DNA from 4 places in the Metabacillus flavus genome. Region 2 is predicted to be linked to each of the others. Evidence: riboswitches for the same ligand, from Rfam matches in the RefSeq annotation. Region 2 holds a riboswitch; each other region holds the start of a gene.
What was found. A riboswitch is a leader RNA that binds a small molecule or an ion and turns the genes downstream of it on or off. The one in region 2 is predicted to bind cyclic di-GMP.
Positions count from the first base shown of each region.

Region 1: linked by a shared signal. The riboswitch ahead of J9317_RS18460 (hypothetical protein) and the one ahead of J9317_RS14810 (glycoside hydrolase family 191 protein) in region 2 are both predicted to bind cyclic di-GMP.
Region 3: linked by a shared signal. The riboswitch ahead of J9317_RS12660 (anti-repressor SinI family protein) and the one ahead of J9317_RS14810 (glycoside hydrolase family 191 protein) in region 2 are both predicted to bind cyclic di-GMP.
Region 4: linked by a shared signal. The riboswitch ahead of J9317_RS18415 (swarming motility protein SwrAA) and the one ahead of J9317_RS14810 (glycoside hydrolase family 191 protein) in region 2 are both predicted to bind cyclic di-GMP.

Region 1 covers NZ_JAGVRK010000001.1:3,616,639-3,619,753, forward strand. The annotation lists gene J9317_RS18455 (zinc ribbon domain-containing protein) at 1-1,387, shown strand, start outside; cyclic di-GMP riboswitch class I at 1,573-1,659, shown strand; gene J9317_RS18460 (hypothetical protein) at 1,753-3,115, shown strand, end outside.
Region 2 covers NZ_JAGVRK010000001.1:2,898,453-2,901,567, forward strand. The annotation lists gene J9317_RS14800 (tetratricopeptide repeat protein) at 1-287, opposite strand, end outside; gene J9317_RS14805 (hypothetical protein) at 284-1,510, opposite strand; cyclic di-GMP riboswitch class I at 1,576-1,666, shown strand; gene J9317_RS14810 (glycoside hydrolase family 191 protein) at 1,702-2,586, shown strand; gene J9317_RS14815 (PTS fructose transporter subunit IIABC) at 2,961-3,115, opposite strand, start outside.
Region 3 covers NZ_JAGVRK010000001.1:2,464,510-2,467,624, reverse strand. The annotation lists gene J9317_RS12680 (hypothetical protein) at 1-85, shown strand, start outside; gene J9317_RS12675 (hypothetical protein) at 117-662, shown strand; gene sipW (signal peptidase I SipW) at 659-1,222, shown strand; gene J9317_RS12665 (helix-turn-helix domain-containing protein) at 1,227-1,562, opposite strand; gene J9317_RS12660 (anti-repressor SinI family protein) at 1,654-1,788, opposite strand; cyclic di-GMP riboswitch class I at 1,818-1,911, opposite strand; gene J9317_RS12655 (YqhG family protein) at 2,066-2,860, opposite strand; gene J9317_RS12650 (DEAD/DEAH box helicase) at 2,872-3,115, opposite strand, start outside.
Region 4 covers NZ_JAGVRK010000001.1:3,603,358-3,606,472, reverse strand. The annotation lists gene J9317_RS18420 (5'-nucleotidase C-terminal domain-containing protein) at 1-1,302, shown strand, start outside; cyclic di-GMP riboswitch class I at 1,442-1,528, shown strand; gene J9317_RS18415 (swarming motility protein SwrAA) at 1,613-2,041, shown strand; gene J9317_RS18410 (ligand-binding sensor domain-containing protein) at 2,490-3,115, shown strand, end outside.

The sequences.
Region 1 (3,115 bases), 720 kb from region 2:
AATCAGCCGTGAACAAGCATTTTGCAAGCATTGCGGAAGTGCTCATACCCCTGAGACGAATCAGCAGGAAGAAGTTCAGCAGAAGCGGTCCGGCCCGAGGAAAATGGGAATGAAAGCGAAAGTGATCCTCATTTCTGCCGCTGCGTTATTCGTTGTACTGATTGGTACTCACCTAATCTTGTCCAGCAAATCTACACCTGCTGCGGCGATTGACCAATTCGAAAAGGCAGTGCTTTCAAATGACAGCAAGACGGTAGCGGCAATCGTCAATGAAGGTCAGAAACGCGTGAAGATTACTGAAAATGATGCAGCCGAATACATTCAATTTTTAACGAAGGATCAGGATTTCAGCGATATCTCCAGCCAGCTGAGAGAGCAAAGCTTTAAGCTTTTGAGCTTTGAACGGATTGAGCCTCTGACAGATTCAGCCGGGAATGATCTGATAAAGCTTGCCCGAGGCCCAAAGAAATGGGTATTTTATGATCATTACAATCTGGTCTTTTACCCGATTGAGGTAACAGCGAGCTCCAACTTGGAGAAGACGGTCTTTTACGCGGACGGCAAAGAAGTGAAAACTGGCGTCCAGAGCGGTGAGCCGGTCAGCCTCGGCTACTACATGCCTGGTACCCTTAAAGTAAAAGGCAAGCTTAAAGGTGAATACTCCAGTTTTGAAGAAGAAGCCGAAGCAGATTTCCTGTCAGCATCAGCAAACATACTGGAAGTCCCGCTTGAAATGAACGCTGGCTTTATCTCTATTTATTCAGACGAAAATGATGCGAAATTGTTTGTAAACGGGAAAGCAACCGGAAAAACAATAGGCGAAACCGATTCGATCGGTCCAGTCGCCTTGGATGGGTCAGTCAGTGCATATGCCACATTCAAAAATGGCAGCAAGACCGTCAAGAGCGAGGTCATTAAAATTAAAGACGACTCAGAGATTGAATTATCATTTAATATAGAAGAACCTGTGGAGGATATTTTCGCTTCTGGAGGTACTGATGATTTGTTTACGGATGCTGAACCTGCGAGCAAAGAGGATTTTGAAGTCTTCTTTGACGACTACTTCTATCAGGCAACTTATGCAATCAATGCCCGGGACTTTTCACTTGCATCCCACTATTTTGTTCCAGGAAGCAAAGCCTACCAGGAATCCTATGATTATGTAGGACACCTGGACGAAAAAGGAATCACTGAGCAGTTTCTGGGAGCAGAAGTCATTCAAGTCGATGAAGCGCCGGAAGGATACTATGTACAAACGAAAGACAGCTTCACCATTTATTATGGGGATGGAACCTCCAAGGACAAAACATTCCACTCCAAGTTTTATGTGAAAGATACGGAAGATGGATTCAAAATTGACACACTGATGAGTGTGAAGGAAATATAATTGGGAAAGCCGCCTTGTGTTAAGGCGGTGTTTTTCTGTCGGCATAATTTTGGAAGTTCTAACGCATGTGCTTAACAATGATTTTTATTAATAATGGACCATTTATGAAACCAGAAATGTTTACATTTTTTGTTGTAAATTATTCCATTTAGTAGTATATTAGTTTTAGTCTAAAATACCAATAAAATATGTAAAGGCAAACTTATCGAAAGGTAAGGACGCAAAGCTATGAGTCTAAGGTGCGTATGCACTATGATAGTCAGGCTGCCATAGAAAAAAGACCGCTATGGCTATTTGCTGTAGCGATTTTTTACATATAATGAGTAATTTGGTTTAGTATCATACTTAAAATGGAGGACGAGGAATTGAAAAAATTATTTAGAGGGTTAGCTATTCTTTCATTTGCAATTGTTGCAATGATTTTAGTTGACACCAAAGTTCACGCTCAAGACATGATATTGCCATTTAACGTTGAAACCAATGGGGCTTTAACTGAAGAGACTAAAGATAACACCTATTTAATTCATGTTCCTGAATCAGGAAGAGTTCATTTTGATATGACCTCTTATGTAGATAAAGAAACTTATATTGCTTTATATGATTTAGACAACAAGAAAATTTTCGATGAGTATTCGACAGGGTCATCTCTAACTCCTGCCAGATACACTCGTTGGGAGGACTTAGAGGCAGGTACTTACCGGCTAAAAATTTACGATGGCTCTTGGAGCAAAGATCAAGCTGGTACATTTAAAATAAAAACAACTTTTGCTTCTGCCGGCAACACTGAAACAGAACCGAATAACGGTACAATCGAAGCTCAGTCCCTTCCTTTTAACAAGACAATCAACGGGTTTCTGTCTTGGGATAACACTGTAGATTATTATAAAGTTACAGTTCCTAGTTCGGGACGTGTTTCTTTTGATTTTACTTCCTATGTAGATAATAGAACATACATTTCACTTATTGATGAGGATAACAACAAAGTATTTGATGACTATATCACTGGCACTTCCAAAAATCCATCAAAAGACACTCGCTCTGTAGATTTAAACAAAGGCTCCTATTATTTAAAGGTTTATGATGGGGACGATTATGACCGGCATACCGGTAAGTACGTTTTTAAAGCTGCTTTTTCAGCTGCGGGAAATGGGGATACAGAGCCCAATAACGGCATCGTAGAAGCTATTTCTCTTCAAGCTACTAAAAAAATAACTGGTTTCCTAGCTTGGGATGATACAGTGGATATTTATAAAATAGATGTTAAAAATCCCGGAAAGGTGACGGTTGACCTCACTTCCTACGTGGATTCAAGAACCTATATTGAAATAGTGAATTCAAATAACAAAACGATTAGTGATGAATATGTTAGCGGCAGTTCAATTAACCCAAGCAAATATAAAAAACCGATTATGCTGGATGCGGGCTCCTATTATATAAAGATTTATGATGGAGATGATTATGAGAGGCATACAGGCAAGTATTATTTAACTGTTGCCCTTCCTGCCGATAAACATTTAGGAAGAATACTGATTAGAAGCAATAATCAATACCTCTACAATCCCAAAGGCACAGCTGTACGAAAACTAAAAGCCCAAGAAGGTCTTCGCGTTTATAAAGTGTTAGCAGACCGATACGATGTTGGCGGGGGCAACTATGTTAAGAAAAACAAAGCCAACCTATTTTACCTTGGACACGTATGGAGCAGCAGTTATTCAATGAGAGTGTATA
Region 2 (3,115 bases):
TCCCGGTCCTGCCTCAGCGTTTCTCTCAAACTCTCAAAATTGTACACCTTATTATGAATGTAGCTAGAATATTCCTCCATGAAAGTGCCGTCCTGTTGTCTCATGTATACCAAGAGCAAAAACCAGCCATATGCGAAACCAGCAACGGGAACCGCGATTGAAAGAAGAATCCATAACGCAAGAAGACCGTACTGATTTTGTTCCATTTTTTTGGCATAGAAAAATCTGGACAGCAGATAGGCTGCCGTTATTCCTAAAAGAGACCCTGCAGCAAAAATCCATATCATCTTAACGAATCCACCTCTTTTTCCAGAGCTCTCTGAAGTCTCGCTTTCACTGCCGTTTCGTTTACAGGTTCTACACCCGGCAGGAGCACATAAAGAATTTCCGTCTCTTCATCCCAGCCTGCTGTATCAAGCTCCCTCAGCTGGTTTTTCATCAAGAGATCGATTTCATCCAGTGAAAGTCCGGCTGTATTCAGTTCAAAAATGACAAACGGCTGACCAATCTTTTCTGCCCTTTCAAGCTCTGCATTGAATCGTTTAAAAAACGAGGCAAGCTTAAAGATTCCCGTACCGGGATATCTTTCATGGTGATTCTGCTCCCGCTCATATTTGTAGGCAAAGCCAAGCCTTGTCCCCATCCACTTTAAGCACCAGTCAAGCCACTGAATCTGCTGAGATGTGCACGACTTTAAATCAATTCCATCCACTGCGAGTAAGTATCTCATCTCCCCATAAATAAAAACCGGTCCTGCCAGCGCGGGGGATGCAGGATCATCTTCTGGAGACCTGAACAGCACATGAGAAGTTTCCTGCATCACTTTGTTAAAGAGAGATGGCATTTCCGCCATCCAATAATTCGATTTCAGCTTTCCATCTCTGTTTGTATTTATTTTGGAACGTATTGAATCCCCGTGATTGGAAATAAGGTATAAAACAAGCTGGCTGCCTTTGAATTTTTGGTTGACAATGCGCACCATTTCATTAAAAATTGTGTCTGAATCCGTAAAATGAAGCGCAGTAATCATTTCATACATTTCTGCATACTGATCCTCTGATTCTAAAAATCTTTTTCTATAACTCTCATTTACAGATAATGCTTCGTCTAATGTTTCTTCCAGAAGTTTTTTATCCTCAGAAATTTCTTCATATAAATATGATATATCAGAATATCTTTCTTTATGAGATTTACTTGATAGTCCAGTAAAAAGCAGCAGGAAAAAGAATAGCATCATCGCTAGCATATGATTTAAGTCTGTCAGATAAAGATATAGATCGCCACCGCTTTGATATTCGTAAGCAAGCGAGGTTAAAAAGGCGATAAAAAAAGGAATCAGACCAAAATATAAGCCATACCTCATAGAAATAAGGACAATTGCAACAGACCAAAGCACCTCATTCAGCACAGGGAGACTGTCCGTAAAGAGGAAAACCAGGATGATGCTTAAAATGGATAGTCCAATCGCTTCAGTTAATTTTAGAATAGTATTAGATTGTCTGTAGATCATTCGAATCACTGCCTTTTATAAAAAATAGGTTGAGTTCAGAAAAATAGGCTGATATGATTAGGACAAAAGGTGATGGGCAAACTTGCTGAAAAGCAAGGACGCAAAGGCATGGGTCGTCGACTTCTACATGGAAGTACCGATCGCCAGCCTGCGAAGCTACCATCCCTCGTTAAAAAACGGAGGGATTACAAATGAATAACGTAATCAGATTTTTTGTATTGGCTTTTTTTGCTGTATCTAGTATTATTTCTTTATCTCCCGCTGCTTCTGCTTTAACGACTTCTTTTCCCGCTGCTTCTGTCCAAAATGTTTCTGCTGCAAATGGAGTGTTTGATGACGTGAAAACCTACAAAATTTTCTACGATGCTCCCACCCCGGCTATTATCAATAAGATGAAGGCTTATGACCTTGTCATAATAGAGCCTCTTCTTTACACCAAAACCCAAATCGAAACGATTAAGGCAAATGGTACGAAAGTATTCGGCTACATCAACTCGATGGAAGCTGATAATTGGAATACCGCATTTTTGCAAAAACTTCAGCCTGCAGATTACTATCAGCAATCCAGTCAGAAATATTATATTCAGCAATGGGATTCCTACTTGATGAATATGTCTTCCCCGCACTTCAGACAATTGCTGCTTTCTGAAATTGAAGCCCAAGTTTACAGTAAAAATATGGATGGCGTCTTTTTCGACACCGTTGGAAATATAGATGATTATTTCAGCGGAAATCCGGACGAGCTTGCCAAACAGCGCGCAGGTCTCGAGGAATTGCTTAAAAGTGTAAAAAACACATACCCTTCTCTTGGAATTATTCAGAATTGGGGCATGGAAACTCTCAAAACAACAAGTGCAAAATATGTAGATGCAATTATGTGGGAGAATTTCAACCACAATGTTGTCTCTAAAGATGCTTGGTCTAAAAATCAGATGAGCGATTTAAAAGCCATTCAGAAGGAAACTGGACTTAAAGTTCTTACTGTTTCTTTTGAACAGCACTCTAAGAGTGAATGGTATTCCCTTCAGCAGGGATTTCTCCATTATAAGGCAACTAAAGACTTTAATAGATGGTAATTATTATATTAGCCTAAAATACCCGGTATTTTTCGACAATAACTAGTTCTCCATTCTTAATAGACTCTAATCTACTTTAATTGACTTACATTATTTGTAGCACAGCCGTAAGATGCTGACAATATTCGAATAGGCTCAGTAAAACCAGACTTGCCTCAAATGCGAGTCTGGTTTTTTATAAGGTCCTACCACCCGATATAATTCATTGTACCCATTTCTATCGACTTAGTCTATTTAGAATATTTAAAATTCAGGTAAAAAGGTAACTTATTTCGCAATAAATATTCTTCCTAACCTATTACCCTTTAATTTAGGTAAACATGCGGAATACAAAAAAGAGGCTGCGGACTATTTTCCGCAGTCTCTTTCGCCATTTATTTTATAGGCTTTTTCCAGAATCCGATGATAAGAGCTGTTACAGCTGCTCCGATAAGGATGGCGAGAATATACAATAACGGATTGCCATCTACAACTGGAATAACAAATGCCCCTCCATGAGGTGCAGGAAGCTTGATGTTAAACAGCATCG
Region 3 (3,115 bases), 430 kb from region 2:
GACGCATATTTCGGACATCGGTATTTTCTTTGACCGTTCTAATTGTTTCAGCTATTTCGGCATCGCCCGTTCAAGCTTATTTTAGCAAAAAAGGAGCTCAGGAAATTGGGTTTCAAATGGGGTCATGGTGGGATGGAAGCAAACTGGGTTTTGAAGAAGGAGGCCCGGAAAAGCCTCTCACTGCTTGCAGTTCAGTGAATCTTCCTTTTTCAATTCGTAATACCGGATTCGGCATGATCGGACCTACAGGCTATCGCATTTATAAAGATGATAAGGTAATAGCAGAAGGGACACTTGGTCAAATAGGGGCGAATCAGACGGGGCATCTTTCCATTCAAACGGACGAACCTGGCACCTATTATGCAGAAGCGGATCAGCGGCCGGGGTATGAAGGAAACGAAAAAGAGACGATTCGGACTGCAAGTTCAAGCATTGCGGTGTCAGAATGCCCGCCTCCAAAAAAAGAGAATAAAAAGAGACCGGATAAAGAAGAGGAACAGCCGAAAAACAAGGAAGAACATATAAAGAATACCGAAAAGGATCTGAAAGTAAAGGATCGGGTTAAAGAAGAAAAGTCCAAAGATGCTAACATACCAGAGGAGGAGCCTGAGAAGGAAAAAGCTCTTGAAGAACCGGCAGGCACTCAAGGAGAACCCGAATGAAACTGATAAGCAGAGGATTTACAATTTTACTGTTTTTCGTTTTAATTGGACTTGCTTTAGCCGTTTTTTCATCGAAGGCATCCGGTGGAGAGCCGCAGGTTTTCGGATATCAATTAAAAACGGTCCTCTCAGGATCGATGGAGCCGGGTATTCAAACCGGCTCAGTGATAGCCGTGAAAACGGGCGGGGATATGACGAGATTTGAAACGGGCGATGTCATTACATTCTGGATGGATGAATATGACCTGGCGACACATAGAATCACTCAAAAAGTGATGAGCGGAGGACAGGCTGTATACCGGACTAAGGGTGATAACAACAAGTCCGAGGATTCAGCACCGGTTCAATCGGATAACGTGGTCGCTCAATATACAGGATTTACGGTGCCGTATGCAGGTTACGTGAGCAATTTTGCCCGGACGAAAGAGGGCGGTGCTCTGACGGCGATTGTACCGGGTCTGATCTTAATCATTTATTCTATTTTGACAATATGGCAAGCCATTCTTAAAATTGAAGAACGGCATATTCAAAAAAATAAACGGCCGGGACATGAGTCCTGACCGTTTATTTTTTTGGCTGATCCATTCGCCATTTATTAAATTCCAGAAATTCTCGAAATTGATCTTTTGTAACACCTGACTGCATTGCTTCTTTCACAAGTGATGTCCAGTCTTGATCAAGCTGATTTGCATAAGCATCTTCTGTATTGCCATTTAAAAGCGTATTAACGGAAATGCCAAGCACGGATGAAACCTTTTCCAAAAATTGAACCGATGGATTCGATTGAAGATTCCGTTCGATCGAACTTAGGTAGGATTTTGCAACGCCTGCCCTGTCTGCTAGTTCAGATAAAGAAAGATTTTTTTCCTTGCGGTATTTGCGTATGCGTTCACCAATCATGACATCACCTTCCCTCAGATATTATAGCATATAACGAAGGGAATATTTCGGTAAATCGAACAAAATCGACAAAATTTTTTCGACATGTAGGTCAATTGCTGCATTCATCCTGCTTAGATTGTAGGAAATGCCGAATGTCTTCTTTGCTTATCCCCATTTCAAGTGCAGCCAGGATCAATTCCTTCCACTCCAAATCCATTTCTTCTTTAACCATTACATTCTCCATCCCATTTCCTCCTAAAATACGTATGTATTTCAGGCAATCCGGCGATCATCATTGCCCAAAGAGGACAACCTTAGACCCGTGACTTTGCGTCCCTGCTTTTCAGCAGGTTTGCCTTTATCTGACCGAACAGCTTTTCCCCGCTAAAGGTGATTCTATAGTCTCTATTCACCTCTAAAACCTTTGTACCACGATTATAGAATGGAAAAATAAAAAATGGTGCTGAATTGTGTCGAAATGGAAAAATATATTAAAATTTTTGATTTTTCTGCCGATATAATTAGAAAATAGTTCTCTGATTTAGGTAAAAAATACCCCCGTTATTAACAGAAATATGGATATTAGGCTCGTAAAGCTCTCTCAGCGCTTCCTTCTCCAGCTCGTAAACCTCCGGCTTTTCTTCCATGTCTTCGTAGAAGTGCTGTAAAAGCATCAGGTCAGCGTTCCATCTCTGCCTTGCTTCTTCTGCCCATGTGTGGTCATCCTCGGCTACCTTGTTTTCGATGTGCTGGCGGATTCTCATCATCCCGCTTTTGGGCAGAATCAGCGGGGAAAGAGTAAAACAGAAATCAGGGATCTTCGGCGTTAATTGAAGATGGTTTAGACGGTCCTGAAAGTTTTCAACCATCGTTCCGCTTATTAGATGGAGGCCAATGGAATAGACGAAATCTTTTTTCATATCACATTGATAGGAAACGGTCATATTCATGCATAGCCAAGGGTGGAGGGGCTTCTGTCCGCTTCCTGCATTTGGTCTTTCATACATGCGGGCAAAAGAGCCGAGCTTGCGGGCGGACTGGAAAATCTGATGCAATCTCGGAGAGCCTAAATGAACAAATTCCGTTTTCTCTTCGTTTAATACCCCGTCTTTATCCGTTAAAAGATTAAGTTTCATTGGATTTGGCTCTCCGCCTGTTTTCTCAAGATAATGCCAGTAAAAGGGCCGGTTCATAAGTTCCTTATCCATATCAATCGTCAGCTGTATGGCCAGCGCCCCGGTTGTTTTTTCAGTAATCTCACATTGATTGGCTTCAAAGAATCTTTCCAGTAAGTTATGGATTTCTTTTTGATTCATTCGTCACCCTCCTAAATAATATCTCCGGCCGCTTTTTTTCCTTCTGTTTCATGCTGTGCAAAATCAAGAATCGAAGTAAGGTTTTCCATTTTGATTTTCATTTCTCCATCAGATGCTGAGTGGAATAAGATATCCTGAAGATGTTCTTCAAAGTTCGTAATTTCCATCCTCGTTAAAATTTCATCAAGCTGCCCAATTACTTTTTCAAACAGATTGATTTTTTCATACAGGAGCTTCAAAATATGCTCTTCTACC
Region 4 (3,115 bases), 700 kb from region 2:
GATCTTGGAACAGCTGTGCTTTCCGATTTTGTTAAAAAAGCAAAGTTTCCATTCGTTAGCGCAAATGTTGATTTCTCTAAAGATGCCAATATGAAAGCTTATGCCGGATCTGACGTTTCAGCTGAACCGAAGGATGGCCAATCCTACAGTGCCATTGTGAAAAATATTGATGGAGAAAGAGTGGGGATTTTCGGGCTGACAACAGCTGAGACATCCACCATTTCAAGCCCTGGTAAAGACGTTGTATTTGAAGATTACATTGCTGAAGCAAAAGAAGCGGTTAAGCAGCTTGAAGCACAAGGCATCAACAAAATTGTTGCGTTAACACATATCGGCTACCAGGATGGCGGCGGAGATAACGATGTAACTCTCGCAAAAGAAGTAGAAGGAATTGACGTAATCGTAGGAGGTCATTCTCATACCATGCTGAGTGCACCGGTTATGGACAACACAGGTGCTGAGCCAACGGTTATTGTTCAGACTGGTGAGTTAAGCAAAAACCTTGGTGTTCTTGATGTGGAATTTGACACGAAGGGAAAAGTAATTAAGCAAGCTGGCAAACTGATTGATATCGATCAAAAGTCAGGAGATCAATACGTGATTAAAGAAGATCAGGAAGCGGCTTCCATCCTTAACACGAAGTACAGACCGGCTATTGATAAGGTTAAAAACGAAGTGGTTGGAAAATCAGAAGTGGCTCTTAATGGAGTTCGTGCAGATGTCCGCACGAAGGAAACAAACCTTGGAAATCTGATTGCAGATGGGATGCTTGCAAGAGCCAAAACAATCAACCCTAAAACCGTAATTGCTGTTCAAAACGGCGGTGGAATTCGCGAGTCCATTGACGTTGGAGACGTAACAATGGGTGAAATCCTAACGGTTATGCCATTCGGAAACTCCCTTGCGATTATGAACCTTAAAGGGGACGAAATTAAGGCAGCTCTTGAACATAGTGTTGAACTGGCTCCAAAAGAGGCGGGAGCATTTCTTCACGTAGCAGGAATGAAGTTCACTTATGACAGCTCGAAACCTGCTGGACAGCGGGTCGTAAATATAGAAGTGAAAGAAGATGGCACCAATTATACAGATTTAGATCCCGCAAAAATGTACTCAGTGGCTACCAACGCATTTACTGCTGCTGGTGGAGATAATTACTCTATGTTCAAAAAGGCTTACGATGAAGGCCGGGTCAGCGAACCGGGTTATACAGACTGGGAGACGTTTAGTCAGTATTTAAAGGCTAATCCTGGTATTAAGCCTGCTGTTGAAGGACGTATAATCGATCAAAATGCAGGAAAATAATTAAGGCTAGCTTCAAAAACCTCTGCGAAAACATTTCAGCAGGGGTTTTTCTCTGTTATGAAGGATAATTAAAGAAGATTATAGATAATCTTCCATAATAATAGTATAATAGTCACTATTGATTTAAAATCAAAATATACCAGTATAAAGGCAAACTTGCTGAAAAGCAGGGACGCAAAGCCATGAGTCTAAGGCATGATGATGCTAAGATTGTCAGGCCGCCGTTGGGGATAGTGCTTACGCTAAAGTTATATAACTTAGATAGTTTAAGCTTATGCGGCTCAGGTTTAATAATGGAGGATACATAGCAATGAGTAATGAGGTAAGCCCGTTTGATCAGCGTATGAATAGTAAGCAGCTGAGGAGCTATTCAATTCGGAGGGAACTTGATTCGCTTATGACAAAGAATCAAATATTCAAGAGCAGAAAAGCAGAGAATGCAGTCACTTTGTTTATACAATTCTGTGTAAATTACACGAATTTTGCAAGTTTTTCAGAAATCACCAGTAACACGCTTGAAGACTATATCCAGCATCATATCGGCAGGTCGAATAAGTCGAGAGAATATGATTCATTTAAACGGCTTAAAAATGATGTAATGCTCCTTGAGCAGTTAATTTTAAATGAAAAAGACCAATACCAAAAGGTGGATTTCTCCCTAATGAATACGAATCTGTGGTCTTTTGAAACGACCATGGAGTATTACATACCCAGAAAAAGTAATTTTTTCCTTCAATAATTAAAAACATAAAAATTATTAACAATTGAGGAAAAAATTATGATACAATTAGGACGAAAGTATCGAATGATATTTTGTATGCCACATACATAGACGCAGAATAAACAGAGATTCAACACAACATACGTCTTCGCATTTAGATTCTTTCAATTAAACTTGTTTCCCCTTTCAAATTTCCATAAAGCGGGAGCCCCTCATGCTGTTCTTGACATCAGTGTGAGGGGTTTTTTTATGCTGCATCTTTACAAAACTTTAAAGTCTCAGAAGTGAAAAATTTACCTGAATTTGATAATTTTAAAAGTATACATTTTCTCCCGATGTTTTTAATACGTTTTTCCAAATTCCTAAGACATAAATCCTAACGTTTGGTAGAATATACATATTAGAGAAATAATCGGATTTTCTGGGAGGGAAATTGGATTAAAGAAAGGTTTTGGAGGATATTATTGTGAAGTTACTTCGTATGTCATTATCTGCCTTGCTCCTCATTTCAGTGCTCGCATTCCCCGCATCTGCCACGGAAGGACCGTATGAGAATATTGGTCCGCAAGTTCAATATGTAAATGTAATTAGAGGTGAAGCCGGACAGGATCAGTATGGACGTCCGCTTTATTACGCACTGCTGCAGGGTGAGCCTGCTAAGCTTGTGGTTATGGATTTGCAGACGAAGCAAGTTGTTGATATGGAGACCCTGACAGAGGCTACTGCGGCCTGGTCAATTGAGGTGGGTCCGGATCGTCAGGTCTGGCTGGGATCTACTCCGAACAAAAATCTTTACCGTTATAATCCTGATACAAAAGAGCTATCAGATTTAGGTAAGGAACCTTCAGCATCCAATACAACCATTTGGGACTTAACGTATGATTCAAAGCAAAATCGTGTGCTTGGTGTAACATCATATGGCGGAACGGTCTTTACATACAGTGATGACAAGGGTTTTGACAGCCTCGGTGTTGTGATGAATGGACGCAAGTACGCAAGAAGTGTTGAATATGATGAAGACAATAACATATTATATGTGGGCCTCGGTTCTCCGGCAGCTCTCATTAAGTGGAACCTGAATACAAACGAAAA